DNA from 2 places in the Paenibacillus sp. NPDC093718 genome. Region 2 is predicted to be linked to the other one. Evidence: riboswitches for the same ligand, from Rfam matches in the RefSeq annotation. Region 2 holds a riboswitch; the other holds the start of a gene.
What was found. A riboswitch is a leader RNA that binds a small molecule or an ion and turns the genes downstream of it on or off. The one in region 2 is predicted to bind S-adenosylmethionine.
Positions count from the first base shown of each region.

Region 1: linked by a shared signal. The riboswitch ahead of metA (homoserine O-acetyltransferase MetA) and the one ahead of ACQKPA_RS26765 (methionine ABC transporter ATP-binding protein) in region 2 are both predicted to bind S-adenosylmethionine.

Region 1 is NZ_JBNNUS010000008.1:118,761-134,522, forward strand. Features, by position in the region: gene ACQKPA_RS23310 (NAD(P)/FAD-dependent oxidoreductase) at 1-189, opposite strand, end outside; gene ACQKPA_RS23315 (hypothetical protein) at 330-566, shown strand; gene ACQKPA_RS23320 (spore coat protein) at 615-1,010, shown strand; gene ACQKPA_RS23325 (Lrp/AsnC family transcriptional regulator) at 1,187-1,687, shown strand; gene ACQKPA_RS23330 (aminotransferase class I/II-fold pyridoxal phosphate-dependent enzyme) at 1,702-2,907, shown strand; gene ACQKPA_RS23335 (aspartyl-phosphate phosphatase Spo0E family protein) at 3,026-3,289, shown strand; gene ACQKPA_RS23340 (cob(I)yrinic acid a,c-diamide adenosyltransferase) at 3,637-4,197, shown strand; gene ACQKPA_RS23345 (RluA family pseudouridine synthase) at 4,201-5,217, shown strand; gene ACQKPA_RS23350 (arsenate reductase family protein) at 5,258-5,620, shown strand; gene ACQKPA_RS23355 (5'-3' exonuclease) at 6,139-7,035, shown strand; gene modA (molybdate ABC transporter substrate-binding protein) at 7,038-7,877, shown strand; gene modB (molybdate ABC transporter permease subunit) at 7,874-8,557, shown strand; gene ACQKPA_RS23370 (ROK family protein) at 8,652-9,548, shown strand; gene ACQKPA_RS23375 (HRDC domain-containing protein) at 9,734-10,759, shown strand; gene corA (magnesium/cobalt transporter CorA) at 10,829-11,764, opposite strand; SAM riboswitch class I at 12,206-12,335, shown strand; gene metA (homoserine O-acetyltransferase MetA) at 12,468-13,385, shown strand; gene ACQKPA_RS23390 (PLP-dependent transferase) at 13,411-14,595, shown strand; gene ACQKPA_RS23395 (aminotransferase class I/II-fold pyridoxal phosphate-dependent enzyme) at 14,592-15,762, shown strand, end outside.
Region 2 is NZ_JBNNUS010000011.1:34,906-50,667, forward strand. Features, by position in the region: gene ACQKPA_RS26720 (peptidoglycan D,D-transpeptidase FtsI family protein) at 1-1,879, shown strand, start outside; gene ACQKPA_RS26725 (SRPBCC family protein) at 1,943-2,404, opposite strand; gene ACQKPA_RS26730 (Cof-type HAD-IIB family hydrolase) at 2,662-3,408, shown strand; gene ACQKPA_RS26735 (DUF456 domain-containing protein) at 3,416-3,895, shown strand; gene ACQKPA_RS26740 (putative polysaccharide biosynthesis protein) at 3,952-5,577, shown strand; gene ACQKPA_RS26745 (DUF2515 family protein) at 5,661-7,052, opposite strand; gene ACQKPA_RS26750 (thioredoxin family protein) at 7,191-7,535, shown strand; gene ACQKPA_RS26755 (COX15/CtaA family protein) at 7,777-8,751, shown strand; gene ACQKPA_RS26760 (Cthe_2314 family HEPN domain-containing protein) at 9,309-10,028, shown strand; SAM riboswitch class I at 10,150-10,296, shown strand; gene ACQKPA_RS26765 (methionine ABC transporter ATP-binding protein) at 10,404-11,420, shown strand; gene ACQKPA_RS26770 (methionine ABC transporter permease) at 11,420-12,088, shown strand; gene ACQKPA_RS26775 (MetQ/NlpA family ABC transporter substrate-binding protein) at 12,155-12,997, shown strand; gene ACQKPA_RS26780 (SDR family oxidoreductase) at 13,202-13,975, shown strand; gene ACQKPA_RS26785 (NifU family protein) at 14,161-14,406, opposite strand; gene ACQKPA_RS26790 (YuzB family protein) at 14,489-14,737, shown strand; gene ACQKPA_RS26795 (NAD(P)/FAD-dependent oxidoreductase) at 14,793-15,762, opposite strand, start outside.

The DNA of each region.
Region 1 (15,762 bases), on a different contig from region 2:
TACGCGTTTTTTCTCCAGTAGGACGGTATCCACGCCTTGCATGGTCAGCACATAGGCCATCAGCGCCCCGCTTATGCCGCCGCCGACTATGAGCACATCACAGCTGAGCTGTTCTGATAGACCGGGGTATTTTTTTACAGGTTCAGTGTTTAAATATTTCCAGGGCGTTATTCCGCCGGTCAGTAACATGTCCCTCACCCCCTCATTGTCACATCGTTATTAGTTTGGACGTTCCATTCGTTTTTAATGACATCTCACGACATAGATTTTTATATAGGTGGCATACTAGCTCCTGTGCAACCTAAATGGAAAGGGGAACAAACGCAAAGATGATACCTAATCAGCAATTACAGCCTCTAACCTCAAAAGAACTGGACTATATTGCAGATTGCATCTCCAACGAAACCATGCTGGCCAAGCATTGTGCCGCGACAGCCGCAGCCAGTCAGAATCCAGCAATCCAGCAGGCGCTGCTGGGATTCGTAAAACGCCATGAGCAGCATCTGGACACCTTGGTGAACGCTCTGCAGATTCACAGCAATATCGCGCCGACGCAGCCTCAATAAGAGGAGATTTATAGACCAGGAAGCAAAATTGTTAAGGAGGAACGACTTATGGTAACCCCTAATGGATCTTCATACCTGCCCGAAGAGGATATGCTTAGCCCTATTCTGGGAGAGCTGAAACGTGCCGTTCGAGAGTATACGACAGCCACAACGGAAGCCTCTTGCCCTGAGGTGCGTCAAATGTTTACGGATCTGACTGCGGATACACTGAGACTGCAAGGCGAGTTTTTTAATATGCTAAAGCAGCAGAACATGTATACTACGCCTCGGCATGCATTGAAATACGATGTGGACAAGCAGTTTAAGCAAGCGCAGCAGTCGCTGCAAAAAACGCGGGAAACCATTAATCAAAAAACTTCCAGCATGGGCGCGTTCGCGCATCATCCGAATGTCGCACCGCATGCCACCAATGTCGCGCCTACTTCTAATAATGTAACCCAATGATCCCATGGTTAACTCAATCGATACGCCGATGACACCCGCAGCCGTTGCTTCGGAGATGCATCGGTATTTTTTTTTGCACATCCCGTGTAAGTTATTGTAATATAAGTATTAATCTCTGTTCCGAAATATCATGTATGAAGAGCGGTTATTCGGAATAAGTGCTGGAGGATACGTATATGGAAGAGCTTAGCGAATTGAAACTGAAGGTGCTTGACCTGCTGAAAGAAGACGCGAGAAGATCGCCGGCTCTACTCTCTACTCTACTCGGCGTAGATGAGGAAGAAGTAAAGACCTCCATTGCGGAGCTTGAACGAGATCACGTCATTGTCAAGTATGCGACCGTTGTCAACTGGGGCAAGGTGGAAGATGAGAAGGTTACGGCGCTGATCGAGGTTCAAATTACACCTGAGCGCGGAAGAGGCTTTGAAGGAATTGCGGAACGGATTTATTTATTCCCGCAGGTGAAGTCGGTCTATCTTATGTCTGGCGCCTACGACTTGCTGGTTGAAGTGGAAGGCGGAAACTTGCGTGAGGTGGCCAACTTTGTTTCGGAGAAGCTGTCACCTATCGATTCTGTATTATCGACCAAAACGAATTTTATTCTAAAAAAATATAAACAAGACGGGATTATTTTTGAAGAACGTCAAGAAGACAATCGTCTCCTGATCTCGCCGTAAAGGAAGCGTGTGCTATGATTGTGAACGAACAGCAGCTTGCAGAAAATAACAGGAAATCGATGAGCTCCTATTTGGCGCCTAGGGTCAGGGACATTCAACCCTCCGGAATTCGGAAGTTTTTTGATCTTGTCAGTGGAAATAAGGATATTATCACACTTGGTGTGGGTGAGCCTGATTTTGTAACGCCGTGGCATGTACGAGAAGCCTGCGTGTATTCATTGGAGCGCGGGTTTACAGGATATACGTCCAATGCCGGTATGCCGGAACTGCGGGAGGCGATCGCGGAATATTTGAACGACAGTTTCCACGTGACCTATAATCCTGCCAATGAAATGATCGTAACCGTAGGCGGCAGTGAAGCGATTGATCTGGCACTGCGTGCCTTGATTGTTCCCGGAGATGAAATTCTGATTCCCGAGCCGTGTTACATTTCATACTCGCCGATTGCTTCAATCGGTGGTGGGGTGCCCGTTGGTATTGAAACGACGGCAGAGCATCATTTCAAACTGACGGCCGAGGCGCTCGAAGCGCAGATCACCCCCAAATCGAAGATTCTGATCCTGTGCTACCCAAGCAATCCGACAGGAGCGATCATGACCTACGAGGATTGGCTGCCCATTGCAGAAGTGGTAGAAAAACACGATCTGATTGTGATCTCCGATGAAATCTATGCCGAGCTCACGTATGAAGGCAAGCACGTCAGCTTTGCCTCGATGCCAGGCATGATGGACCGCACCATCCTGGTGAGCGGCTTCTCGAAGGCGTTTGCTATGACCGGTTGGCGTATGGGGTATGTGTGTGCCCATTCGGATCTGATCGGCGCCATGCTGAAAATCCACCAGTATACGGTCATGTGTGCACCCGCAATGGGGCAAGTCGCCGCACTCGAAGCATTGCGCAACGGCATGGGGGAAAAGGATCGAATGGTTGAATCCTACAACCAGCGGCGCAGACTCGTGGTTCAAGGGCTGCGGGAGATTGGTTTGGATTGCCACGAACCGCAGGGAGCGTTCTACGCATTCCCGAGCATCAAGTCAACGGGACTCGGCTCGGACGAATTTGCCCAGCGCTTGCTGACCGAGGCGAAGGTGGCTGCCGTACCGGGCACCGCATTCGGTCTTGGCGGGGAAGGATTCATCCGCTGCTCTTATGCTACATCCATTGCCCAACTGAATGAGGCTTTGGAGAGAATGGGCAATTTTGTGGAAAAAATAAAGTAGGCAAGGAAATCGTTGGACTTTTTCCTTGAATTAACAAAAAAATCACTTTCCATTGGCAAAATATATGTTATAATTTTATTTTGGGGGCAGAATTTTACTTTCCAAGGAGGGATCACCAGTGTTTTGTGATTATGAATTGTCAAACTACCGTGGTGACTATACGGCCGAAGACAATGATCACGGTAAATGGTCAATTAAATCAGCCAAATCCACTCCTCAGGAAATTACCCTGGAAGACGAAATTCACATGCTTCGCCGAAAGATGGAACAAATTTTTTTGGAAGAGCAGTCCTTCACGTCGGAGATTGTCATCGAGATCAGCAGTTTGCTCGATTTGAAGATCAACGAATATATGAAGGCCCATCCCAAAAAGAAACTATAAAATACGATCTGATTGAATAATACAAGGCTGTTCCTGGGGCTAGATGCCTCACGGATCAGCCTTGTTTGCGTTTAAATGATTCTCTCTGACGAAAAAAAACGTCCCGGAATCATGATTGGCCTGGGCTTATTCCGGCGGAGAGGGACCCTGATTCGAAATTATGCTATAGTTGAGCATAATAAGAAAAACGTCTATCGACGTACTTTCTCAGAAGACAGACCGCGGTTAAAGGAAGTTTTTCTTGCGATTATAGAATTGCTCAGCTTCGCTGAAACTATAAATTCTATAATCTTAAGAAATATGGAGTTCATGAATAAGGATCGGACGATGAAATGGAGGATAATGTGATGAAGGTATATACGAGAACGGGAGATGCAGGGGAAACTTCAATTATTGGCGGTCGTGTGCCCAAGGATGATCCGCGCATAGAAGCGTATGGCACGATTGATGAATTGAACAGCTTTGTCGGTCAGGCCGTGTTTTTGGCCAAGGAAGCCGACTTTGAGGAGCTGCATCTTCAGCTCGTTCGAATCCAGCATGAACTGTTCGATTGCGGCTCGGATCTGGCCTATGCGAGACCTCGAGAGGATAAACTCAAGGTAAGCGCCGAGCTTGTGGACAATCTGGAGGTATGGCTGGATGCTTTCGAGGAGAAGAACCCTCCGCTTGAGCGTTTCATCTTGCCAGGCGGAAGCGCGTTGTCTTCGCTGCTTCATGTATGTCGGACCGTATGCCGTCGCGCCGAGCGGTTGACCGTTTCGCTGCAGCGAACCACGGAAATCAATCCGGAGGTCCGCCGGTATTTGAACCGATTGTCCGACTATTTTTTTGTGACTGCACGGGCAGCCAATGTGCACGCCGGGATTCCGGATGTCGAATATGAGCGAAGCGGAAAGGTGTTTCGGTAATTCATGAGTTTGTATTATCCACCAATCAGTTATGTCGTGTCCCCACAGGAAGACGGCATGCAGCTTAAGACCATTTTGCAAAAACGTATGGGGGTATCCCGTAAGCTGCTGTCGCGCCTCAAGTTGACTGAGCAGGGCATCATGCTGAACGGGACCCGTGTATACATTAGCGTTAACGTGCATGCCGGAGATCTGATCGAAATCCGGATGGAGCAGGAACGATCGGACGATATGCTGCCCCAGCCGATGAACCTTCATATTCTGTACGAGGATGAACATTTGCTTGTTCTGAACAAGCCGGCGGGGATCATTGTCCATCCGACGCATGGGCATTATACGGACACGCTGGCGAACGGCGTCGTTCACTATTGGCAGGAGAAGGGCTGGAAATACCGGTTCAGAGCGGTTCACAGGCTGGACCAGGAGACTTCCGGCGTGTTGGTGGTCGCGAAGAATGCATATATTCACCAGCATGTTTCCGAACAAATGATAGCCGGCACGGTTGACAAGAGGTATGTAGCATTGGTTCATGGCAAGCCTGCTTTGCCCTCGGGCGATATTGACGGTCCGATTGATCGGGACCCTTTAGAGCCCCACCGCCGCATCGTAACTCCCGAAGGATATCCTTCGCTTACGCGGTTTAAGGTATGCGAGACTTACCCTTCGGCATCCTTGGTGGAATTAAAGCTGGAAACGGGCCGTACCCATCAAATTCGGGTGCATATGCTTAGCATCGGTTGTCCATTGATTGGAGACCAGATGTACAGGCATCCGGTTTACAGCGATCGGGAGTTACTATCAGACGGGACGGAGGCTGCTTCCGATGTGTGCGCCGGGCCAGTAGATCTGGAAACCGCAACGATCATGGGGCTGGACCGCTATATGGGCAGGCAGGCGCTGCATGCCGCAAGCCTGACATTGGTTCACCCGATTGAGGGGGAAACGATGGTATTCACGGCTCCGCTTCCTGAGGATATGAAGTCTCTAAGATCAGTGCTTGGGGAAGAAGCTGCCACCTAATCTACTTAACATTTACAACACCAGAAGGAGAACGTATCGAATGAGCAAACTGAAAGTATATCAATACCCGAAATGCGGGACATGCCGTAACGCGGTCAAATGGCTGCAGAACGAAGGGCATGAGCTGGAACTTCAAAATATTTTTGAACAACCGCCACAGAAGGAAGAATTAGCCGACCTTATCGCCAAGAGCGGCCTGGAGCTGAAGAAATTTTTCAATACGAGCGGCGAGGTCTACAAGGAAATGAATCTGAAGGACAAGCTGCCTGGGCTCTCCGATGAGGAGAAGATCGAACTGTTGTCGTCCAACGGTAGATTGATTAAGCGTCCGATCGTGACGGACGGGAGTAAAGTGACCGTCGGCTTCAAGGCGGAACAATATCAGGATTCATGGCAGAAGTAGAATGGCCTTTTTTTGGCCGGAGGCAAAGACAGGCACAATAAAGGCCGGTTAAAAGAGCTGATGTACCCCGATTGTTGAAAGCAAATATCCGGCATTTACACATTCTTCTGCTGATGAAGGTAGAGCATCCCAAGGTCTTTCGACCGCCGGGATGCTCTTTTGTTTAAAGAGATAAGAAAGTATAAACATCCGAGGCTTAGCATCCTTATCTCGCAAGAAAAACTTCCGCTAAATGCGGTCTGTCTACTGAGAAAGTACGTCGATAGACGTTTTTGTTATAGATATAGAATTTATAAGTTATCTAGCTGCGCTGATGAAATTCTATATCGCAAGAAAAACTTCCGCTAAATGCGGTCTGTCTACTGAGAAAGTACGTCGATAGACGTTTTTCTTATGAACAGCCAATGATAGGAAATTCAAAGAAATACCTTATGACAAGCCCAAGTGTATATAGGGATATGGTATAATGACAAGGTATATTTAAGGTTATATCAGAGAAGTTAAAGTTAGGAGCGATCATGACTGTGATACCCAATCAACAACCATCCTTAATGCTTGTAGACGGGATGGCTTTATTATTTCGTGCTTACTATGCAACCGCCTCAAGCGGCTATATCCGTCGAACCAAAGCGGGTGTGCCGACCAACGCGATTTACGGCTTCCTGCGGTATATGTGGGATGCTATCGATAAATTTCAGCCTACCCATGTGGCGTGCTGCTGGGATATGGGTTCAAAAACATTTCGTACAGAGCAGTTCGCGTCGTATAAAGGCAATCGTCCGGAAGCGCCGGATGATCTGGTTCCGCAGTTCTCGTTGGTGCGCGATGTGACGGAATGTCTGGGAATTCCGAACCTGGGCGTCGTGGGCTATGAGGCCGATGATTGCATCGGTACGCTGGCCAGACGGTACGGGGATAGCATGAATGTCATGATCCTGTCGGGGGACCACGATCTGCTTCAGCTCGTGAACGATTCGACTTCCGTCATTATTATGAAAAAGGGACACGGCAATTATATGCACTATACCCCGGAAACGTTGTATACCGAAAAAGGACTTTCTCCAAGACAGGTTATCGATGTGAAAGGCCTGATGGGAGATACGAGCGATAATTATCCGGGCGTACGCGGGATTGGCGAGAAAACGGCAGTCAAGCTGATTCAGGAGTATGAATCCGTGGAAGGCATTCTTGCGAATCTGGATTCACTGACCAAAGGGGTCCGCACCAAGATCGAGGCGGATCTGGAAATGCTGCATCTGTCCCGGGCTTTGGCCGAAATCCATTGCGAGGTTCCCATGGAGTGCGAATTGGATCTATGCCGCTTAAGCGTGGATCACGAACGTGCATTAACCAAACTGGAGGAGCTTGAGATGAAGAGCCTCGGTCATCTTTTTGGGGTGGCGGTGGTTTCCTAGTCATGTGGAGACGATTTAATTTCGGAAGAAAATCAATCTTGACCGGCTTACTGCTCGGGGCACTGCTTCTTATATCGGCATGTGCCTCCGATCAGTCTCCTTCAACCGATACCTCTAAACAGCCCTCAGGGGCCGAGAAGAAGGTGGAAGTTATGGTTTCGGCAGCGGCAAGCCTCAAATACAGTCTGGAAGAGACCGGACGACGATTTGAAACGGAGTTTCCGAATGTTACGCTGCGTTATAATTTCGGCGGTTCGGGCTCTCTTGGACAACAGCTTGAGCAAGGGGCGCCCGTAGATTTGTTTATATCCGCGGCAACGGAGCCGATGGATCGATTGGTCGAGAAGGGGATCGTGCAATCCGATGCGGTTCAGTTGATGTTTCGAAATGCATTGGTGCTGATTGAGCCTGTCGGCAAACAGAACGTGAAGCAATTACCGGATTTATTAAAACCCGAAGTGCGCGTTCTGGCCATTGGGCAGCCGGATACTGTACCGGCCGGAGAATATGCCAAGGAGGCTCTTCAGAATGAAGGCCTTTGGGATGATGTAGAATCCAAGGCGGTGTATGCCAAGGACGTGACGCAAGTTCTGGCTTATGTAGAGTCGGGGAATGCGGACGCCGGTTTTGTGTACAAAACCGATCTGAAGAGTTCCACCAAGGCAGCGCTTGCGCTTGAGGTCGATCCGGACAAGCACCAACCAATCGAATATCCTGCAGCGGTTCCCGATAATGCCAAGCATCCGCAGGAGGCTGAGGCGCTCCTTGAATTTATGCGGAAACCCGAGATCAAGGATATCTTCACGGAGGCTGGATTTGAGGTAGCGGAGGCGTCGCCGTGACCACGACCGAAATGTTCTGGATGCCGGTATGGCTGTCGATAAAAACATCACTGCTGTCCAGCATCATTGCATTTATACTGGGATCAGCAGCAGCGCGCTGGATGTCCCGGCGCTCGTTTGTCGGCAAGACGGCGGTAGAAACGCTGCTGATGCTTCCGCTCGTGCTTCCGCCTACGGTAGTTGGCTTTCTTCTGCTTGTCATGCTGGGCAGAAACAGCTGGATAGGCTCAGCTGCCGAATGGCTGTTTGCCAGGCCCATCATTTTTAGTTGGGGTGCCGCGGTCATAGCGGCAATAGTGGTTTCGTTTCCACTTGTGTATCAGAGCATGCGGGTGGGCTTTGAGTCCGTGGACCCGGAACTTGAGGATTCGGCGCGATCGGCTGGAGCCGGCGAATGGCAGGTGCTTCGCTGGATTACGCTGCCGCTTGTTCGCAGGGCGGGGATTTCGGCGTTCATACTGGCCTTTGCCAGAGGTTTAGGGGAATTTGGGGCAACCTGGATGGTTGCAGGCAATATACCAGGCGTTACGCAAACGCTGCCCACAGCGATTTACGTTGCGGTAAGCAATGGCGAGAGCGGGCTGGCGTGGGCGTGGACGGCGGTCATTATTTTGTTCTCATGGCTGTTACTGGCCGCGTCAGGAACGGGCAGAAGCAGAGAAAGAGGCGGGCAGACTTGACGGGAGCACAATGTTTACATATGCTTCGAATAGAGCTTGTTAGCAACTATATAGAGAACAAGGCACAGCACATCGTGGAGAGGATGGAAGAAGCATGAGTTTACTTGGAGCAATTGAAGCAGGAGGAACCAAGTTCGTTTGCGGCGTGGGCATGGAGGATGGAACGGTTGTGGAGCGAGTGAGCTTCCCGACAACAACCCCGGAAGAAACCATGGCAAACGTCTTTAACTTTTTTGCTGATAAGGATATAGAGTCGATCGGAGTCGGTTCTTTCGGACCGATTGATCCGGTGAAGGGCAGCCCGACTTATGGCTGCATTACAACCACACCGAAGCCGCATTGGAGCAATTACAATATTGTCAAAGCATTGGAAGAGCGTTTTCATATTCCGATAGGGTTTGATACCGATGTAAACGGAGCAGCTCTTGGAGAATATACATGGGGAGCTGCCCAGGGACTGGATAGCTGTCTGTATATCACCATCGGAACGGGAGTAGGAGCAGGCGCCGTGGTAGCTGGTGAATTGATCCACGGATTGTCTCATCCGGAGATGGGGCATATTTATGTGCGCCGCCATCCGGAAGACCGGTATGAAGGGACCTGTCCTTATCATGCAGACTGTCTGGAGGGGCTTGCAGCCGGACCGTCTCTTGGCAAACGTTGGGGAGTTCCCGGTGTGGAATTGACGCCGGATCATCCGGCTTGGGAGATGGAGGCTTATTATCTGGCACAAGCGCTGATGAATTATGTCCTCATTCTGTCCCCTCAGCGAATCGTGATGGGCGGAGGCGTTATGAAGCAGGAGCAGCTGTTCCCGCTGATCCGCACGAAGCTTCAGGAGCTGCTGGCCGGATATGTACAGCATCCAAGCCTTCATGACGGGATTGATCAATTCATCGTTCCGCCGATGCTCGGCGATAACGCAGGTCTCTGCGGCGCATTGGCGTTGGCCAAGCTGGCAGTAGATGAGGCCAAGAGCGTTCAAGCTTAACTTTATTTCTTATATAGAGTGAGCCAAAATGGGTTTGATTTTATTACAGATTATGGTATTATGAATTCAACAGTATAACGTATGGAACGGGAAGCACCTTTCTTTGTCGCTGCGGCGGAGGAGAGGTGCTTTTTTTGCGTTGTTCCATCGTTGTGCTGAATGCGTAAACGGGAGGTATTCGAGGGATGCAAATTGTATTCATGAATCAGATGAGCGGAGCGGATGAGTCAGGTCACCTCCGTTCTGCTCAAGTATGGATCGGTGAGGAAGAGGGAGGATGGCGGCTCGGTTGGCGGAACATGGAAGCGGACGGCGAAGTATTCGATGATGAGTGGTATGAAGGAAACTCATGGAATGAGTTATTGTACGTGTACCGACATCAATTAGCGAAGAAGCTTGGAGAGGGGTTCCGGCCGCTTGTGGAGGGGGTATTCCACGAACCGGGAGAGACTGGAGGCAAGAATCTTGGTGTGCAGAAGCTGCAGTGCTACAGTGAGCTGTATGGCTCGGAGGAGCTGTACACGGAGCTGTGTGCCTGGCGCAGGAGAAAGGCGGCCTCCGGAAGAAAAGCACCTTATTTCATTGCCAGCAATCGGGTGCTGCGCATGATTAGCGCCTTCATCCCTCAGAATGAGGAAGAGCTGCTGCAGCTTCCGGGAATCGGGATCAGCAAGTCTTCAGAGCATGGGGCGGAGTGGCTGGAGATCACGACAGGAATCGAGCGAACCACAACCTTTCCACTGGATTGGGTTGATAAGGAGCTGCAGGAAGAGGTGTTCTTGTCCTGGCTGTATAAGCAGAAGGAGCAGCGATACAAGCAAGAGCTGGACCGCTTCCGAATCCGCCGTACGATGCTGCTTGGCATAGCTGAGGGAGCTTCGCTGACCCAGCTGGAAGAACGCACTTCGTTATCTCGTCGAGATTTGGTTGAGGAATTGGAGGGCCTTGAGAAGGAAGGGTATGATACGGAGCAGCTGCTGGAGGTTGAGCTGAATACGATGACGGCTACAGAGCAGGCGACGGTATGGAAGGCTTTTGAAGAACTGGGCGATACGTTTCTTAAACCCGTATTACAACGGGTATATGGAGAAGGACAAGCCCGAAATGGAGAGATAGACGAGATTGGCGGAACGGAGAAGCTGTATGAGCGGCTGCGCCTGATAAGGATTCGCTTCCGGCGAGAAGAACCTGGTAAAGCGAACGCAGGCTAATTCCAGCTAACGAAAACAGGACGGATTCCCTTGTAAGCAAGGAGATCCGTCCTGATTCTTTCGGTATTTTCATATCCAGTCTTTCTTACGGAACAGATAAAACATGAGAGCACCGGCAGAAATCATGACGCCTATAACTACATAATAAGAATATTCCCAGTGAAGCTCAGGCATATTGTCAAAGTTCATGCCGTAAATGCCCGTAATCAGCGTCAGTGGAATGAAGATCGTTGTAATGGCGGTAAACACGCGCATGATTTCATTGGCCCGATTGGCGATACTGGATTGGTAAGCCTCTCGAAGGTTCCCCATGAGATCCCGATAAGTCTCGAATGTTTCGGAAATTTTCACAGCATTTTCATAGATATCGCTGAAATATTTTTGCAGCTGGTCATCGATTAGCCGGAGATCTTTTTTGTTCAGCGTATTGATAACTTCCTTCTGCGGTCCAAGCACCTTTTTCAACCAAAGAATCTCGCTTCGCAGACCGATGATCTCGCTTAGGTGGGATTTTTTGGTATGCATCAGAATGTCTTCCTCCAGCTTTTCAATCCGCGCCTCGATGCGGTCCCCAACGGAGAAATAGTTGTCCGTCACGAGATCGATCAAGAGATAGAGGAAGCGGTCAGGCGTGCTGACTTCATCCTCCCAGAGAAGCGGTTTAACGGTGCGAAGCTCGTGGATCTTTTGCTTGGTCACCGTAATAATAAAATGTCTGCCCAGGAAAACATTCAATGCCCGAAGGAAAATCTCTTCGTCGTCAAACCGGATGCTGTTCACGACGATAAAATAGTGGCTCTCGTATATTTCAATTTTGGGACGCTGCTCCTCTTCGCTGAGGCAATCCTCAACCGCAAGATCATGCAGGGAGAAGAGGGGCTGCAGTTCGGCTAAATCATCCACGTCCGCATCCAGCCAGTAGAAGCCGCTGGCCGGAGGTGTCAGCGTCATTTCGATGTCATCAATAGGGGTAAATACGCCCGAATCGACCAACCGGATTTTCATCTGATATCACTCCTTTTTCAAATACAAGCTGCTTGGTTAAGCAGTAAAGGCACAGGATATCAGCCCACCGGTATACGGGCATAATCAAGGAAGGTTAGAATACGATAAAAAGCGCATGAAAAATAACGCCGCCCTCTGCCGGTAAGCTGATCTTAATCCTATGCGGTTGTGCGTCTTGTGCATCCAGTTTCTGGCTCGGGTCACCGTCCATCTTCCATGTCACCTCTTTCATACTCGGTTTTAAACAGCACTTGTCTAGTATAACGCCGGGTGTAGGACCTTTCAAGTTGAAATCCGGTGCAGCCAAGGGCCATTTGTACAGGGTATGGAAACCTTCGGTGAAGTGTGACGGACTTTATGAAAAGGTTCTTGACGAAAAATTGGGAATGATTTAAAGTAAGTATCAATTACGAACAATTTAAGACAACTGAATAAAGCGAAATCTTATCAAGAGCAGGTGGAGGGACTAGCCCTATGAAACCCGGCAACCGGCGGCAACATCGCACGGTGCTAATTCTTGCAGGAGATACGACGCTTCTTCGAAGCCGTTGTATAGTCTGACAGATGAGAGAGGCGCATTGTGATACGTATATGATGACCTTTCTCTACTTCGAGAAAGGTCTTCTTGCGTTTATACAGTCTAACGCTCTTTCTCACAGCTTTTATGGATGTATCATTTCATATTTCGAAGGAGTGAGCCACGATGCCGATTAAAATTCCGGATGCCTTGCCGGCAAAGGAAGTTCTGGCTGGAGAAAACATTTTTGTCATGGATGAGAGTCACGCATTTCATCAGGATATCCGCCCATTGCGGATCGCTATTCTGAACCTGATGCCAACCAAGGAAACGACGGAAACCCAGTTGCTGCGATTGATCGGTAACTCCCCGCTCCAGGTGGATGTTGTCCTTCTTCACCCGAGTTCGCACGTTTCGAAGAATACGTCCGCTGAGCATCTGAAATCATTCTACAAAACCTTTGAAGAAGTGAAGAACCGTCGTTTTGACGGCATGATCATTACAGGAGCTCCGGTCGAACAGTTGGAGTTTGAAGAAGTGAATTACTGGGATGAGCTTACTGAAATTTTTGAATGGACCAAGACGCATGTGACCTCCACGCTCCATATCTGCTGGGCATCGCAAGCCGGACTTTATTATCATTACGGCGTGCCGAAATACAGCCTCGAGCAAAAATGCTTCGGCGTATTTCCGCATACGATCAATGAAACATGTACCAAGCTGCTCCGCGGATTTGACGAAATGTTCTTTGTTCCGCATTCCCGTCATACGGAAGTTCGGCGCGAAGACATTACAGGCGTTGACGATTTGGTCATCCTGTCCGAGTCCGAGGAAGCAGGCATTTATTTGGTATCAAGCCGGGATGGAAAGCAGATTTTTGCCACAGGGCATTCCGAGTATGATGCAGACTCTCTGAAGTGGGAGTATGACCGGGACGTTGCCAAAGGCATGGACATCGAGCTGCCGCGCAACTATTACCCGAATAATGATCCAACAAGGACACCTCCGTCCATATGGCGGGCGCATGCAAACTTATTATTTACTAATTGGCTCAATTACTATGTATATCAGGAAACGCCATACGATATTGGTCCGCAAATATAGCAGTGTACGGGAGGAGAGTTTGTCTATGGAGAAGAAACCTTTTAATATAGAGAGCCGGCTGGCACAGATCGGCTCGGTGCAAGAACCGGTAACCGGAGCCGTGAATTTTCCGATTTATCAGGCTACAGCATACCGCCATCCCAAATTAGGCCAGAGCACGGGGTTTGACTACGCCCGTACGAAAAATCCGACCCGGTCGGTACTGGAGGACGCCTGCGCCGAGCTGGAATCCGGCGATGCCGGCTTTGCTTGCAGCTCGGGCATGGCTGCCCTTCAGACGATTTTTGCTTTGTTCGGTCAAGGGGATCATCTGATTGTATCGCTGGATCTGTATGGAGGGACGTATAGGCTGCTGGAGCGGATTATGTCCAAGTTCGGCGTAACGGCTACGTACGTGGATACGAATGACCTGGATGCGCTGGAAGGGGCAAGAAGGCCGAACACGAAGGCTGTATTTATCGAAACGCCGACCAATCCGCTTATGATGATTACGGATATCGAAGCCGTCTGTACGTGGGCAAGGCACCATAAACTGATCAGCATTGTGGATAATACGCTTTTGACTCCGTATTTCCAAAGACCCATTGAGCTTGGGGCGGACATCGTTATACATAGCGCCACCAAGTATTTGGGAGGACATAACGATGTGCTGGCAGGTATCATCGTAACAAAGGGCAAGGAACTATCGGAGGAGATGGCTTTCCTTCATAACTCCATCGGCGCGGTGTTAAGCCCGACGGATTCCTATCAGCTGATGAGAGGAATGAAGACGCTAGCGCTGCGCATGGATCGGCACGAGACGAATGCAACCGCAGTGGCAACGTTTTTGACAACTCACCCAGCGATCAGCGAGGTGTATTATCCTGCCCTGCCGGATCATCCGGGACATGACGTCCAGAATCGTCAATCCAGCGGCAACACCGGCATCTTCTCCTTTAAGGTGAAGGACGCCCGCTATGTGGAGCCCGTGCTGCGGCACATTAAGCTGATTGCGTTCGCAGAAAGCCTGGGGGGCGTCGAGTCCCTGATGACATACCCTGCCGTCCAGACCCATGCGGACATCCCGCTTGAGATTCGGGAAGCGATCGGCGTGGATGACCGCTTGCTCCGGTTCTCGGTCGGCATCGAGCATGCGGATGACCTGATCGCGGATTTGGATGCTGCACTGAGCGCAGCCATGGCTGAAGTGGAAGGGAGCACGGGAGAATGAGCACCGATAAAGGTCCATCCGGCTTGGAAACGCAAACCAAGCAGTTAGCAGCTAAACGGGGACACGAAGAAGAACTCCGTTTCGAGACGAAACTATTGCATTTCGGCGGAGAAATCGACCGGGCAACCGGCGCCTCAAGCGTTCCGATCTATCAAGCCTCGACGTTTCATCATGAAGACATCTTTAACCCGCCGCAACACGATTACAGCCGTTCCGGCAATCCGACGAGGCAGGCGCTGGAGGATTATATCGCCCTCTTGGAGGGAGGCGTACGCGGTTTGGCTTATGCTTCCGGTATGGCAGCGATCTCCAGCTCGTTCATGCTGCTCAGTGCAGGGGATCATATGATCGTGACGGAGGATGTGTACGGAGGAACCTACCGCCTGCTGACCAGCATTTTAAGCCGTATGGGCATCGAGAGCACCTTCGTCGACATGACCGATCTGGATCAGGTGAAGGCTGCCCTCAAACCGAATACGAAAGCCGTCTATATGGAGACCCCTTCGAACCCGACCTTGAAAATTACCGACATTGGTGCGGTGACGGATTGGGCGAAGGAGCATGGCCTCCTTACCCTGCTGGATAATACGTTCATGACGCCGTTTTACCAGCGTCCGATTGAATTCGGCGTGGATATCGTCATCCACAGCGCGACCAAATTCCTAGGCGGGCACAGCGATGTGCTGGCAGGTCTCGCGGTAGCCAGAACCCAGAAGCTTGGAGACCGATTGAAGCAGCTGCAAAATGGTTTGGGCACGGTGCTTGGGGTCCAGGATTCCTGGCTCCTTATGCGCGGCATGAAGACGCTCAGCACACGTATGGCCCACTCCGAGCAAAGCGCGGCCAAGCTGGCGGCCTGGCTGCAAGGGAGAAGCGACATTGAGCAAGTGTACTACCCTGGCCTCTTGAATCATCCGGGACGTGAAGTCCATGAGAAGCAATCGAGCGGTTATGGCGCGGTCATCTCCTTTGACGTCGGCTCAGGCGAACGCGCCAAGCAGGTGCTGAACCATGTGAAGCTGCCGCTGGTAGCGGTCAGCCTGGGAGCCGTGGAGAGCATCCTGTCGTATCCGACAATGATGTCGCATGCGGCCATGGGCGACAAGGTTCGGCATGAACGCGGAATTACGGATGGCTTGCTCCGTTTCTCGGTCGGACTCGAGGATG
Region 2 (15,762 bases):
CGGCGGGCAGGTTAAAAATTTCCCGCTACAGCCGATCCGGGGCAGCATCATCGATGCTTCCGGAACGCCGCTTGCCTACTCGACACCCTCCCAAGCACTGTATTTAACGCTGTTAAAGGATTACAGTTCATCCGAGCGAGGGAAGAAGAACCGTCCGGAGATCGAAAAGCTGGCTGAGGAAATGGTCAAGGTCTTCGAACAGTATGGTGATCCAAAAGCCGAAAAACTTACGGTGGATGATGTGATCAAAGCGATGGACCTGGAGTTCAACAAGCAGCCGGGTTATGAGCCGAGACGCATTAAAGCGAATCTTTCAAACAAAGAAGTCGCTTATTTCATGGAGCATAAGAACGAGTATCCTGGAGTAGAGGTTGTTGAAGAAAGCCAACGTCTATATAACCCGGACCAAATCGCCGTTCAAACGATTGGTTATTTAAGAGAGTTCCGCGGAAATAAGACACTTCCTAAATATAAGGAGATCGATGAGCAGAACAAAACGCAAAAAGATCCGGGACTCATCTACACGGAGCAGGAGAAGGTCGGTGTAGACGGACTCGAAATGATGTTCCAGGATGAGCTGCGCGGCAAGAACGGATATATCGGTATTCCGATTAATCCCCAGAACATGGCGGACGGGGTGCCGACGATGATTGCCCCGGAGAAGGGCTACAATATTCATACGACGATCCACAAGGATATTCAGAAGGTCGCACAGCAGGCGATCATTGATCAGCTGAAATGGCTACACGCCAATCCGGTTTCCGGTAAAACGCATCCGGATGCGCTAACGGGTTATGCCGTAGCGATGGAAGTGGATACCGGCAACATTGTCGCTATGGCCAGCATGCCGGATTATGACCCCAATGTATGGGAGAATGGAACCGACGATTGGGAAACTGTTATGAAGTATTACGGAAACGGGACCATCTCTCCATATAACTCCGGCCGATCCGGAAACAATCTCGAGTCGGTTGTGCTGTTGGGTTCAACAGTAAAGCCATTAAGTGTACTCATTGGACTTAATGAAAAATTGTTCGGTCCGAACGATTATTACTATGATGGCGGTGCTGCATTTTTTGGTAAAGATAATTCAAGGGTTCAGAACTCCGGTGGAAGAGCTTACGGATCTTTAAGTCCAAGAAGTGCGATTGAACATTCTTCAAATGCCTTCATGGTTGACTGGGTTGGGGAAAGATTGTGGAACAAATATGGCTCTGAGTCCGTTAAAAAATGGGATGGATACATGAAGAAATTCGGGCTTGGGGTATCTACCGAATCCGGTCTGCCAAAGGAGCATAAAGGAATCATCGAGTATACCAATATCGAGCAGGCGGGAAGTTATCTGGCTGCCATGGCATACGCTTCATTCGGACAGTCCGGTAAATATACGACGCTCCAATTGGCTCAGTATGCCAGCACGCTTGCCAATCGGGGAGAACGCATTCGGCCTCAGCTTGCGAGCAAGATTGTGGATCAGGATGGCAATGTGATCAAGGAATTCAAACGCGAAGTATTGAACAAAGAAGAATTTCCTCAGCAGTATTGGAATGAAGTCATCGCAGGGATGAATACGCAGGGGCTCCGGGCTTTCGAAGATTTCAAATATGATTTTGCGCGGAAAACCGGAACATCCGAGCAGGATGTCTATATAAATGGTAACAGAAAGAGATTGGAAAACGGGGTGTTTATCGCCTTTGCTCCACGGCAAAATCCGAAGCTGGCCGTCGCCGTGGTCATACCGGAAGCCGGCTTCGGTTCCCAGAGTGCCGCGCCGGTTGCCCGTAAAATTTTCGACGCGTATGACGAGATTTACGGCCTTGACGGAACGCCTCACCCTAAAAAAACCGAGGGTGAGAATGGGGATGGCAGTAACGAATAAGAGGATATTTACAAAAACGGCAGCCAAGTGCCCTAAATGGGTTGGCTGCCTTTTCTTTATCCGTTACACATGGGCGTCCGGGGCTTTGTCCGCCACCAGATTCAGGACGACGTTAAACTCCAGCAGCGCTTTGAGGCCGCAGAGTACCATGGTGTATCCTCCCATGGAATCAATAGCTCCCTTTACCATTTCATCCCCACTGCCTGTAAATCCGGAGTGGGTAATGGCAACGAAGGTCTCATGATCGCCCCGTGGCGTGAATGTCCACTCGGTTTTGGTCTGGTCCGAAGACTCGATCGCGATGCGGCGGTTGACTTCGATATGTTGAACATACACGTCATCATGTACCCCATACATCTCCCAATCCCAGCGGATATGGCGGCCTTCCTCCAGCTTGCCGCTGCTTTTGGTAAACCAGAACTTGGTTGTCATCTCAGGGTCGATGAAAGCCTCGAATACTTCTGAAACGGGTCTTCGAATCAACATCTCTGCCGTCACGACAGGGGTCTCATTGAGTTTGGTCATATGATTTTATGACTCCTTTTGAGGTTGTCTTCAGTAATATCGTAGCATAAAGGAAATCATATTCTTTCTTTTACATTGCTCATTTATTTCAAGGGTCGTGCGCTTTGTTCGAGAGCTTGGGAAATACTACTTGAGGCTAGCGTTACCTCGGTTTTGGCATGTCCGGGGGCTACTATTCATAGGGAATGTTTTGACGCCCTGCCTTTTGTGGTAAAATGTCGTTATGTTTGTTTGTGATTCGTAAGGGGGTTAATACCATGAAACATAAATATCGATTGTTGGCACTGGATATGGACGGTACGCTGCTGCGGGACGATCATGAAGTGTCTGAGGAAACGGTGAAGTGGATCAAGGAAGCGGTACGGCACGGTATTCATGTCTGCCTCTCGACAGGCCGGCCGTTTCAGGATGCTTATCCGTATGCCAAACAGCTTGAACTGACGACACCGATGGTAACGGTGAACGGAGGCGAGGTATGGCGTGCGCCATATGAATTACACCGCCGTGCATTGCTCGACAGCAAGCTCGTGGAGCAAATGCACGCACTGGCCATTGAAACCGGATCATGGTTCTGGGCGTATTCAGTAGAAAGATTGTATAATTCTGAGAACTGGACCGACGATATCGCGAATCAGGAATGGCTGAAATTCGGTTACACCACGAATGATCATGAGGTACGCCACAACATTCTGATGCGCCTGCAGGATATGGGCGGACTGGAGATCACGAACTCCTCGCCGGATAACCTGGAAATCAATCCGCTCGGCGTTAACAAAGCGACCGGAATCGGACAGGTGTGCGAGCTGCTCGGCATTAGCATGTCCGAAGTCGTAGCCGTAGGCGACAGCTTGAACGACCTGGCTGTGATTCAGCAGGCCGGCCTCGGCGTGGCCATGGGCAATGCCCAGCAGACGGTTAAGGATGAAGCGGATCTTGTGGTTTCCAGCAACAATGAGGACGGTATCGTTGAGGTCATCAGGGATCATATTTTGATCGAAGGGTGAGATGTTGATGGACGTATTGGGCTGGATTATCGTAATCGCTCTGTTTATCATTGGGATGGCCGGGGCGATTTACCCTATTCTGCCGGGGGTTATCGCCATTTACCTGGCGCTGTTTGTTTACGGCTGGTTCTTTACATTCGAGCATTACAATACATGGTTCTGGATTATTCAGACGATTATTCTGGTGGTGCTGTTCATTGCCGATTATGCGGTTAACGCCTGGGGGGTTAAGAAGCTCGGTGGTTCCAAAGCCTCGATATGGGGAAGCACCATCGGACTGATTATCGGACCGTTCGTTATTCCCGCTTTTGGATTGATTATTGGGCCGTTCCTTGGTGCATTTCTGGGTGAAATGCTGGCAGGCTCGGGAGCAAGCAAATCCATGAAGGTTGGTTTCGGATCGGTCATTGGATTGTTCAGCAGCATTGTGGTGAAGGTTATTTTACAGCTCGCGATGATTGTTATTTTCTTCATTTGGATTTTCTAATAGACGCTTAGGAATCGCTGTAAGAGGCGCTTTGGAGGAGAAAGAAGGGTACGGTTTTGTCAAAGAAAGAGTCATTTATTAAAGGCACGATCATCTTGGCCGCTGCTGCGCTGGTAGCCCGGGTCCTGGGCCTTGCTCAGCGGGTGCCCCTAGAGCATATGCTGAATGATATTGGGGATGCCTCATTTACGATCGCCAATAACGTATATTTAATGCTGTTAACGGTAGCAACGGCCGGCATTCCCAGCACGCTCAGCAAAATGGTATCCGAGCGTCATGCTTTGAACAAGCCTGCGGAGGCCCGGCGTGTCTATCATGCTGCACTTATTTTTGCCGGAGCAGCGGGTGTTGTGATGACGCTGCTGCTTTATTTCGGAGCACCTTATTATGCTACCCATATTGCTAAGCAGCCGGAGGCCGCCGCGGCCATTCAGGCACTCGCCCCAGCGCTGCTGCTGTTTCCAGCCATCGCCATGATGCGGGGATACTTCCAAGGGCGCAATAATATGACCGCTGGCGGGATATCGCAGATTATCGAGCAGATTGCACGCGTTCTGACAGCGATCGGCCTGGCTTACGTGCTGCTGCGGATGGGATACGACGATACCTGGATTGCTGCCGGGGCCTCCTTCGGTGGCGTGCTCGGCAGTATCGGAGCATTTGCGGTCATGCTGTACTTCACGGTAAAACTTCGCCGAAGTGATCGTGAGCTCAAGATGCCGGCGGCGGACCGCTCCATTCCGCTTGGCGGGATATACCGGGATATATTCACGCTTTCTATACCGATTGTGCTGTCTTCCCTGGCGGTTCCGGCTGTTAACTTCATTGACAGCTCTATTGTTAAGCCACTGTTGATCGGGCAGGTTGGCCTAGGGCAAGCAACCTCAGCCCTCGCGGTATTGGGAAACCGGGCGCAGAGCGTGGCAGGGATTCCGCCGATTCTAGCCATTGCCCTCAGCACCTCGCTCATACCGATCATCTCTGCCGCTTTTGCGAAGAAAGATCAGGAGCATTTGGAACAGCAAGTATCGCTGGCTATGCGGGTTGCCATATTGACGGGTATGCCGATGGTGATTGCGCTATGCGTTGCATCCTATTCCATTAATGGTTTGCTGTTCAGTTCCTTGGGCGGCAGCGGGATTATTGGATTTCTGACGTTCGGTACGATTTTCCAGATCACGATGATGACCACAAATTCCATTCTTCTTGGAATCGGCAAGGCCAAGCTCTCGATGATTCACGTGATGATCGGGGTTGTGGTCAAGCTTGCAGCCAGCTTCCTGATGGCTCCGTTTTTTGGGATTTACGGTATCATTGGAAGCACGGCGCTCTGTTTCCTTGTCATTACGATGCTGAATATAAGATCGATTAAAGCGATTGTATCCTTCTCCATCCTGGGCAAACGCTGGACGGGCTTCGTGCTGACGGTGCTTGCTGCCGGGGGAATCGGATATGGCTTGAATCTGGCCGGTATTCAGATGGTCGATGTCATGCCGGCACGGTTGGCGTTCCTGCTGACTTGCCTGGTTGTAGGCGTGGCCGTGGTCATCATATATCTTGTCCTCCTGGTGGTGTTTGGCGTATTGCGTCAATCGGAGCTGAGCAGTTACCCGCGCCTTTTGCAGAAGGTGTTCCGTCCGCTTATGAGGCTGCAGCCTGCACGTATGCGGGAGCGGGGATAAAGACATAGACTTAGTTTCACTCATCGTGTAAATAGAACCGAACAGAGACCTTCCTTGCAGTATCGGGATGGTCTCTTTTCATTTTAATGCGGATGGAACTGATCAGACACATCATGCACGATGGAGGTTTTCTCCAGAGCGGCCCGATGGGCGTGGGTGATATCCGGCAGCAGAGGCCGTAACGGTTTGCAGATATGCCTAAACATCGCCCGGCCTTGAAACCAGTCGTACCGGGGAATCGGTTCGGGGGGTTCATCCTCCCAGATCTCCTCAAGATAAGGGCTGTACAGACGCTGGCCACCCGGGAGCCATTCTGATGTGATGAGGTCAGATCCAGCGTGGCCATGATTCATGGCTTGCTCAAGGGTCGGCGTAAACAAGGCCGGCCAGTATTCAGCGCGCGATCCCTGGTGCTTGGTGGATCGCGCGAAGGCCAGCACAGCTCGGTAAATCTCCTCATACCCAAACAATAAAGCATACAGCGAACGGCCTGCCTTGATCCGAATGGACAGGTCGTCAAACTTGGGGATGGTAAGCCCGGCCAGCGGCCTGGTTGGGGATAGGGGCTTTTGCCCAGCGCTTGTCCCCGACTCCGTTCGATGGACTTGATCCAGCGGAAACACGATTTGATTCAACCGGGTCAGCTCATGCACCCGAAAGAAGGGATCCTCTAGAATATGTTGTCGGTAAAAAGGATTTCTCGCCACACGCCCCTCAATATAGTTCTGCTCATTAATGATGAGTGCCACCGTAAGCAGCGAACTGCTCTGATCCTGCCAGAACTGTTCCCAGAACGGTGTCATGAACGATGAAACATGAAAGTGGGGGAGTAAATGAAATAGGGGCTTGCCTTTATTTCGACTGTGTATATAGAGAAGCAGCTGGGGGTAGGCGTCCTGGAAGATCAGCGCATTGCAGCGCTCCAGGAAACGGTACAGATTGCTCTTGAATGTCGAATCCATGAGATCCGACATCAATCCGCCCTTCAGATCGCTCATATTCCACCCGGCATTACGCGATACCATATGGGCCAGTAGGGCCCAATGCAGCTCAGGATGCGATACATAACAGTCCAAATAGGCTTGCGTGCGCGTTACGTTGCTCCGATTAGCTGCGGCTGCGGCCTCCTGAATATGATGAATCAACTGATGCTCTTCTTGAGATAGCTGAGCATCCACACCTGGTTCATGAATCCGAATCTCGCTATACCCTTGCATGGAAGGGAACGGAAACGGGGAAACGCTCTGCTGCAGATAGGGATGGGAGGATAGGATTTCCTTGAGCTTTACGCGAACTCCCCTTACCACTGCAGGGTCCCATTGCAATTCGTGTCTGCTTGTCCGGAGTTTTAAGGAGAATCGCCATGATGCGATCATCCCTGACCATGATTCTGTCAGGGCCTGCGGAATGGCTGCCGCCCATGACCATAGGTCTTTGCTCTGGTTTTTTTTATCTTTGACTCCGTTCGAGTGCATTCGGGGGTCACCTGCACTTTCTGATGGTTAATCCCTGCCTGTGAACATCATAATGTCAGTATGCTCTAAAATTTGACTTCCACTCAACATTTTGATTCACTAAGGGTGAAGGAACTCGACGTAAAGGGGAGATAATCAATGGAAAAAATCACTTCGGAAGCAGAATTTCAGGTTGCAATCCAGTCTCCGCGATTGACTGTTGCCGTATTTAAAGCAGACTGGTGCGGCGATTGCAAGTTTATCGATCCATTCATGCCGGAGGTTGAGACAAAGTTCTCAAATCAATTGACTCTGGTAGAGGTTGACGTCGATGCTGTCGGTGACGTGAGTCAGCAGCAAAATATTTTGGGTATCCCCAGCTTTGTTGCATACTCCGATGGACGAGAGCTGGTTCGCTATGTTAACAAACTCCGCAAATCGCGCGAGGAAATTGAAGATTTCCTGCAGCGTGCCGTGGATGTATACAGTACGATTCATAAGTAAGGGTGACCATAGCACCGCCGCCTTGATCTATAACTGGCGGCGGTGTTGTTTTATATCGACTTAAGGTATGGCATGAAGTCAAGTACCTGGATCATGAAGGTTTTTCTCATTTTTGAACATTTTGTCACAATCGCTCAAGTGACCGTAGCGGTAGAATCAGGTATAATGAAATGTGGACTGTGTACGATGCGATCCTGTAAAGGTTTAAATAGTGAATGATTATGAGCAGCAGGTGAGATAAGTGAACGATAAACAATTAAAATGGCTGAGTTACATCACATGCTTAATTATGTTCTGCGCAACGTTCGGAGGCATGGTTGTGACAAAGACGGGCTCGGGACTCGGTTGCGGCCAGGAGTGGCCGCTGTGCAACGGTAAATTTGTTCCCGCTTACACGGTATCTTCCATGATTGAGTATTCCCACCGGGCTGTCAGCGGAATGGCGGGTTTGGCGGCACTCGCATCATTGATTGCGTTCTGGAAGTACAAGCGGGATCGCCGGGATTTGATGGTTTATGTTATCGGGACCTCGGTATTCGTTATTGTACAGGCGATCATGGGTGCGCTTGCGGTGGTTAAGCCTCAATCGGCTGCGATTATGGCGCTGCATTTTGGCTTCTCGCTGATTGCTTTTGCTAGTTCTGTCATGCTGGCTCTGGGTATGCGGCGGGTAGAACAGGCGAAGGGGCCTATTGACCTGGAGGGTCTGCCGCGAGTGGGCAAGAGCTTCCGTAATTTAGTATGGGGCACAACCTTGTACAGTTACATCGTGGTTTATATCGGTGCATTCGTCAGCCATACCGATTCCCGGGAAGGCTGTTCCGGCTGGCCGCTGTGCAACGGGGAAGTGATCCCGGAGCTGAGCGGAGGGGTCGGCATCGCCTTTATGCACCGCGTGGCGGCGCTTCTGCTGCTGATCGTTGTGGCTGTGATGGGGCATTTTGCATATTGGCGCAACCGTGACAACCGGGAGATCCAGATGCTGGGCATCTCGGCAACCGTGCTCTGCCTGCTGCAGGTGTTCAGCGGCGCCCTCATTATGGCAACGATGCATAACGAGGAGGTTTACGTATTCTCCGCACTGGGGCATACCTTGCTGATTTCCGCTTTATTCGGCGTACTTTGTTATTTAAGTGTCAGGGTTTGGCAGCTCAGCAGGCCGGTTAAAACCGAAATGCGGCCGGATCATAGCATGCCCCGTGAAAAAATCGTATAATAAGAAGCAAAAATCATGAAAAAAAGATCGAATTTAAGGCAACATATGTTATGCAAAGTCCCCGAGCCAGCGTTCGAGGGCTTTGTTGTATAGTGAGGTGGGGAGTCGATGATAACCAAACCATCCGCTAGACCTGTCTGATATCAAGGAGACGCTGGAAGCAGTATTGGGAAGGTTTGATCCGGCAACGGATTAGGTAATATTTATTGAGACATCACATGGACTATACAAGGGGCGAACTAATTCATCGCAGTAAGCGGTGCTTATGGAAAGCAGCTATCCGATTCGCGAGCCGCCGCGTAATTATGACGAAGGCGATATCGTGGGGATATCGCAAAGTCGCTTCATGCTATGGGGGTTGTCTCGTCGTTTCGGGGGCATCCTATAAGAACGATCCTCTGGTCATGGATGAAAACGAATGATGTAACCGGGATACCCGGATGAGTTATTTCCGCGTGAGGATATCGTGAAAACGGTTGAAACGCGGTGGAATCCCTATTTTGGCAAATAGCGATCCAAGAACCAAGGTTAATCTGATGACGCGAGGGGGTACCGCCATGCTTCGAATGTTACTTGGGGAACAACCCCGGCAGAATAACGGCCTGCTTGAGGAAGCCATTGAATCGATGGTCCAAACAACCCGGCTGCTGCAGAAGGAAATGGAGAAAAATCAGGACCCGACACATGACTTTCGCAAGCTTGAGATTTGGACCCGGGGGTTGATCGTTTCCCTGGATGAGCTGGAACAGAGCTGGAATGCTGCCAGGCATTTCAGTCAATCGGTCAAATCGGGTTACATCGATGACATGTCGATTCAGGAGCAAGGGGAATATCAACGATATGTGTATTTTTACAAAAACGGCTTCATCCGCGTATTCTCGATCCTTGACAAGCTGGGGACGGTGCTGAACGATTTGTACGATCTCCATACCTCCAAGGTGAAGGCGCATTTCTCTTATTTTACGGTCCTGCGGCAGTTTAAATTCCTGAAGACCCACGGAGAGCTGGCCAAAGAGCTGGAAGCGATCAAGGAGCGTTACAAAACACCGCTGAACACGCTCCGGAAACGGCGGAACGCCGAAATCCATTACATGAATTCCGAGATGCAGGATGATTTGTGGCAGCGTCATCAAGGGCTGTCGGACAAGGTCGAGCTGGAGGATATCGATCAGCACCTGGACGATCTCAAACAAGGTGTTGATATGGTATGCCGGAGTCTGGCGGCCTCTTATAAATATACGAACGAGCTTTGGGGAAAAAATGGAGTCAGGGCTTAGGCACAAAATCGCCATGAAATTCCTTTTGACAAAAACCAGAAAAGAATCTATACTAACTATTGCATTCATTAAATGTTATCAAATCAGATCAAATTAATCGGAAAAATTTCATATCGATATTTTCTTATCGAGAGAGGCGGAGGGACAGGCCCGATGAAGCCCGGCAACCGACTCTAAGCGTGTAATTGCTTAACGCGATGACGCTTGGAGTGACATGGTGCTAATTCCTTCAAAGCTATGGGACACCCTTAGTTTTGACAGATGAGAAAAGGCGTTGACTTTTACGTAAAGAGGGCCCTTTTTGATTCTACAAAAAGAGGCTCTTTTCTTTTGGGTAAATAGATATGAAGCTACGGAAAAAGGAGGATAATCGGATTGATTGAGCTCAAGCAATTGACGAAGCAGTACGGAAAAGCCGGAACTTTAACAACTGCGTTGTCCGAATTGGATTTGTCGATTGAAAAAGGAGAAATTTTCGGAGTGATCGGACACTCCGGTGCAGGTAAAAGTACATTGATCCGTTGTATCAATTTGTTGGAGCGTCCCACCTCGGGCGAAGTGTGGGTGAACGGTAAGAACTTAACGTCGCTTGGCAAGAAGCAGCTTCAGGCGGAACGCCGCAAAATCGGCATGATTTTTCAGCACTTTAACCTGTTGTCATCGGCGACGGTGTACGATAACATTGCGTTTCCGCTGCGTCTGATCAAGACGCCGAAGGCCGAACTGGAACGCAAAGTATCCGAGTTGTTGGCTTTGGTCGGCCTGGAGGCGCATCGGGACAAATACCCGTCCCAGCTATCAGGGGGCCAGAAGCAGCGCGTGGGTATCGCCAGAGCGCTCGCGAGCGATCCGGAAGTGCTGCTATGCGACGAAGCGACCTCTGCGCTTGACCCGCAGACTACGGATTCGATCCTGCGCCTGCTGCTGGACATTAACAAAAAGTTTCATCTGACGATCGTGCTGATTACCCATGAGATGCATGTGATTCAGAGCATATGCGACCGGGTCGCGGTCATTCATCAGGGCGGCATCGTGGAGCAAGGGCCAGTAACGGAAGTGTTTCTGAAGCCGAAGCATGAGATAACCCAGGAATTTATCCGCCAGGAGATGGACAGCGGCGAAGCGCTGCGGCTGGCCATTCAGGGCCAGGCGAACGGACCTTCAAGAGCGGTGCAGATTACGTTCCTTGGATCGAAAACGTACGAATCGATTCTGTCCCATGCCGTCCATGAGACGGGCGTGAATTTTGCAATTCTGCAGGGCACGATCTCTACGATTAAAGAAACGCCGTATGGCCAGCTCATTGTCCGTTTCGAAGGGGAAGAGCGTGCCATCGAAGATACGGTCCGGAAGCTGCTGGAACAAGGATTAGACGTGGAGGTGATTCATTAATGTTCGAACTCGATTTTACCCAGATCGACTGGAAGGAAATATGGACGGCAACCTTGGATACCCTTCGGATGCTGGGGGCTTCGGCCTTGTTCAGCTTCATTATCGGACTGCCGATTGGCGTGCTGCTCTACATGGCCGCTAGATCCACATCCGGTCTGGTACGCTTCGGTTACTCGATCCTGTCGTTCATTGTGAACATCCTGCGTTCGATTCCGTTCATTATCCTGATCGTTGCGATGATCCCGATTACGAAATCGCTTGTGGGTGTTTCTTATGGCGTGCTGGGAACCATTCCACCGCTCGTGATCGGCGCGGCGCCATTCTTCGCCAGACTCGTGGAAACCGCCTTGAATGAGGTAGACAAAGGGGTCATTGAAGCGGCTCATGCTATGGGCTCCTCGACAAACCAAATCATATGGAGGGTTCTCCTTCCGGAGGCTCGCCCGGGCTTGCTGGCCGGGATGACCATTACGATTGTAACCCTGGTATCGTATACCGCGATGTCCGGTCAAGTCGGCGGCGGCGGGTTGGGCGATTTGGCCATCAAGTATGGATATTACCGTTATGAGACTGAGATTATGATCCTGGCCGTCGTGTTGATGATTGTGCTGGTACAACTGCTGCAAATGGCAGGAGATCGCTTGGTCCGACATTTTACAAGAAAATAACGGAATGGATGAGGCATCAAGGAAGACAATATAAAAAAATATATTTTCGGAGGGAGAGTTTTTAGAATGAAAAAATGGACATTGGCATTGATCAGCTTGACCTTGGTTACGGTGCTGGCTGCGTGCGGCAGCAAGCCTGCGGATAACGCGGCTGAGCCAGGGGGAACAACAGGAGGCGGCGCTCAAGAGACCGTAACCTTGAAAGTAGGTGCTTCGCCGTCACCGCACGCCAAAATTTTGGAGCATGTCAAACCGGCACTTGAAAAAGAAGGCGTAAACCTGGAAATCGTGGAATTCACGGATTATGTTCTGCCTAATACGCAAGTGGACTCCAAAGAAATCGACGCGAATTTCTTCCAGCACAAGCCTTACCTGGATAACCAGATCAAAGAGCGCAAGCTGGACCTGGAGTCCGTGATCGCCGTGCACGTGGAGCCGCTAGGTGCGTACTCCAAAACCATTACATCTGTGGATGACCTGAAGGATGGTGCGGTTGTAGCCATTCCGAACGATCCTTCGAATGCTGGCCGTGCATTGACGCTGCTGTCCAAGAACGGTGTCATTAAGCTGAATGATGAAACCAAGCTGGAAGCTACCGCCAAGGATATCGTGGAAAATCCGAAGAACCTGGAGTTCAAGGAAGTTGAAGCCGCGATGCTGCCACGTATGCTGGATGAGCTGGATCTGGCTGTCATCAACACGAACTACGCGCTTGAAGCGGGACTGGATCCAACAAAGGATGCGCTCTTTATCGAAGACAAAGAGAACCCTTACGCCAATCTGCTGGTAGCTCGTCCGGACAACAAGGATTCTGACGCTATCCAAAAATTGGCGAAGGCGCTGACTTCCGAGGACGTGAAGACCTTTATTGAAGAAGAGTACAAAGGTGCTGTCATTCCGGCATTCTAATTCGAGTTCCAAAGCTTGATCATGCTGAATATAAATTGTTCGTATTTGTTAAGAGAGGGCATTATCCAAAGAGACCTATCGGTCTTGACGGATAAGCCCTTTCTTTTATTGTCTCTATGCCCATCTCTGCCGGGTTTGCAAGTTGTTAGGCCTTATTAAATCTTTTATACTGAAGGGAGGATATCCATCTGAGGAGGGAAAGCCTTGAAAGGAAAAGTGGCGCTGATTACAGGCAGTGCGACAGGATTGGGGAAAATGACGGCGCTGTCGTTAGCCCGGCAGGGATGTCATTTGGCTATAAATTATGTAAACAGCAAGGATGAAGCGGAGGCGCTCTCCCGCGAAATCGAGGGGTTTGGCGTGAAATCCATTGCGATTAAAGCCGATATCGCCAGCGAACGTGAGCTGTATTCATTGGTGGATCAGACGGAGGAGCAGCTGGGAAGCATCGATATCCTGGTGAACAACGCAGGTCCGTTCATTCGGGAACGTCGTCTGTTCTCGGAATACAGCCCCGACGAAATCGTACATATGGTGAATGGCAATTTAACCGGCGTCATGCTGCTGGACCACCGTGTTCTGCCTGCCATGCGGGAGAAAAAGTGGGGACGCATCATCCACTTTGGATTCGGACATGCGGGAGAAGCCCGCGCGTGGCCTCAGCGTTCAGCCTATGCTGCCGCTAAAGTGGGCCTGGTATCCTTTACGAAGACGCTTGCGGTGGAAGAAGCCCCGTATGGAATCACCGTGAACATGATCTGTCCGGGGGATATTCGCGGAGCCAATAAAGAGAAGACCATCAATGAGGTATCGGGCATCCAAGACGGGCTGACCCCGCGCGGACGATCGGGAAGCGGGGAGGACGTCGCCAGGGTGATCGAATATTTATGCCTGGATAAGTCGGATTTCATTACCGGCAATATCATGGATATATCCGGCGGACTGGATCCGATCCGTCCGTTGATTAAACCGGAATAACAAAAAATAACCCCACAAAGTGGAGTCCATGCTTCTATGCTTATTCCATATTCTATGCGGGGACCCTAAAACACATAAATGCGGTTAAAGAATTGCTTGTGCTCCGCTGTAAACTTCTTTTAAATCTCAAAAAAAGAGTCTTGGTTCCACGAAGGAAACCAAGACTCTTTATAGTTAAAGAAGATTTAGAATACTTGAACTACTTCTTGAATGCCTTCTACTTCTTCAACCAGGGCGCGTTCAATCCCTGCCTTCAGAGTAATGGTGGAGCTAGGGCAGCTACCGCATGCACCCATCAATTTCAGCTTAACGATGCCGTCTTCAACGTCAACCAGTTCCACGTCACCGCCGTCGCGCTGCAGGAACGGACGAAGTTTATCAAGCACTTCAGCCACTTCATCATATACAGTGGTTTGCGTGTTTTCACTCATCTTGTTCAACTCCTTTCCTCCCTATATTATAGTACATAAACCGGCAAAATAAAATGCCAATCTTAAGGCAGGTCTAATAACAATGTCCATTATCATTGAGTTTTGCACAAGCAATTCCTATTTCGGCACGGATAAAGTTCTGCAGACGCTTGAAGCCAAGTACGATTGTCAAGTCATCGAATACGGCTGCCTGACCAGCTGCGGCCAGTGCTATCTGATGCCCTTCGCTTATGTGGATGGCGAATGGGTGGAGGCCCCCACGGCTGAAGAGCTGCTTGACGTTGTCATCGCCAAGCTGGAAAGCTTTAAGGACAGCGAAGAGGAAAGCTGACGCCGGATACCTGGCATTTCCGTAAGGAAGAACATAGCGTCTGCAGCCTGTGGGTCTAGTAATGACGCTTGGATTTCCAGAGAACCCCGCTCTTCAATATCCTTGGTACCCGGCCCAGAACCGACGTGCTGCCCATGAGTCCAAAGCCCGCATGTTTGCCGAGGGAGCCGAGGGTTCCCTTGAGCTTCAGCGGAGATACCTTTGGCGTATCATCACGCCATATAGCTTTCATGACATGTCCCACTTGCTCGGCTTGAGCCCCGGCCGCTTGCGCGCTTGGGACGAACGGGAGGCTGGCGCAGTCGCCGATCACGTACACTTCCGGATGGGACGGAACCTGATACCACTCGTTCAGCAGTATGCGTCCGCTGCGGTCTTTTGGCAGATCGAGATCCTGTACGACTTTTACGGGCTGAATGCCCGCCGTCCATACAGCCAGGTCGGTTGCGATAGGCACATCCAGATTATACACGGCATCCTTCTCAACTCGGGATACGGAAACCCCGCTGTGGATATCCACATGGTGTTCCTCAAACCAGCGATGAATATAAGCAGACAAACGGTTAGGAAAAGAAGAAAGTACCCGTTGTCCCCGGTCCAAAATGGCGATATTAAGGTCAGGCCGGCTTTCACGAAGATCGGCAGCGAGTTCGATGCCGCTTAAGCCTCCGCCAATGATATGAACATGACCATAAGGTCTGAGGTTGTTCAGGTGCAAATAGGTTTCCCGGGATGCAGAGAAAGATTGCAGGCTAAACGTGAATTCTTCAGCGCCCGGAACGCCATGATATCGGTCCGTACATCCCAGAGCAATGGCGAGTTGATCGTATTCCACGGGATCGTTGTTCGTCAGGTTAACAAGCCTCTTCTCCAGATCGATGGATGTGACTTCACCATATACAATTTGGAGGCGGTCATACACCGGGAATTTAACACGAACTGCGGTATCAGCCACGGTGCCTGCTGCCAGCGCGTAATATTCGGTTTTGAGTCCTTGGTATGGCATGCGGTCGATGAGCACGACC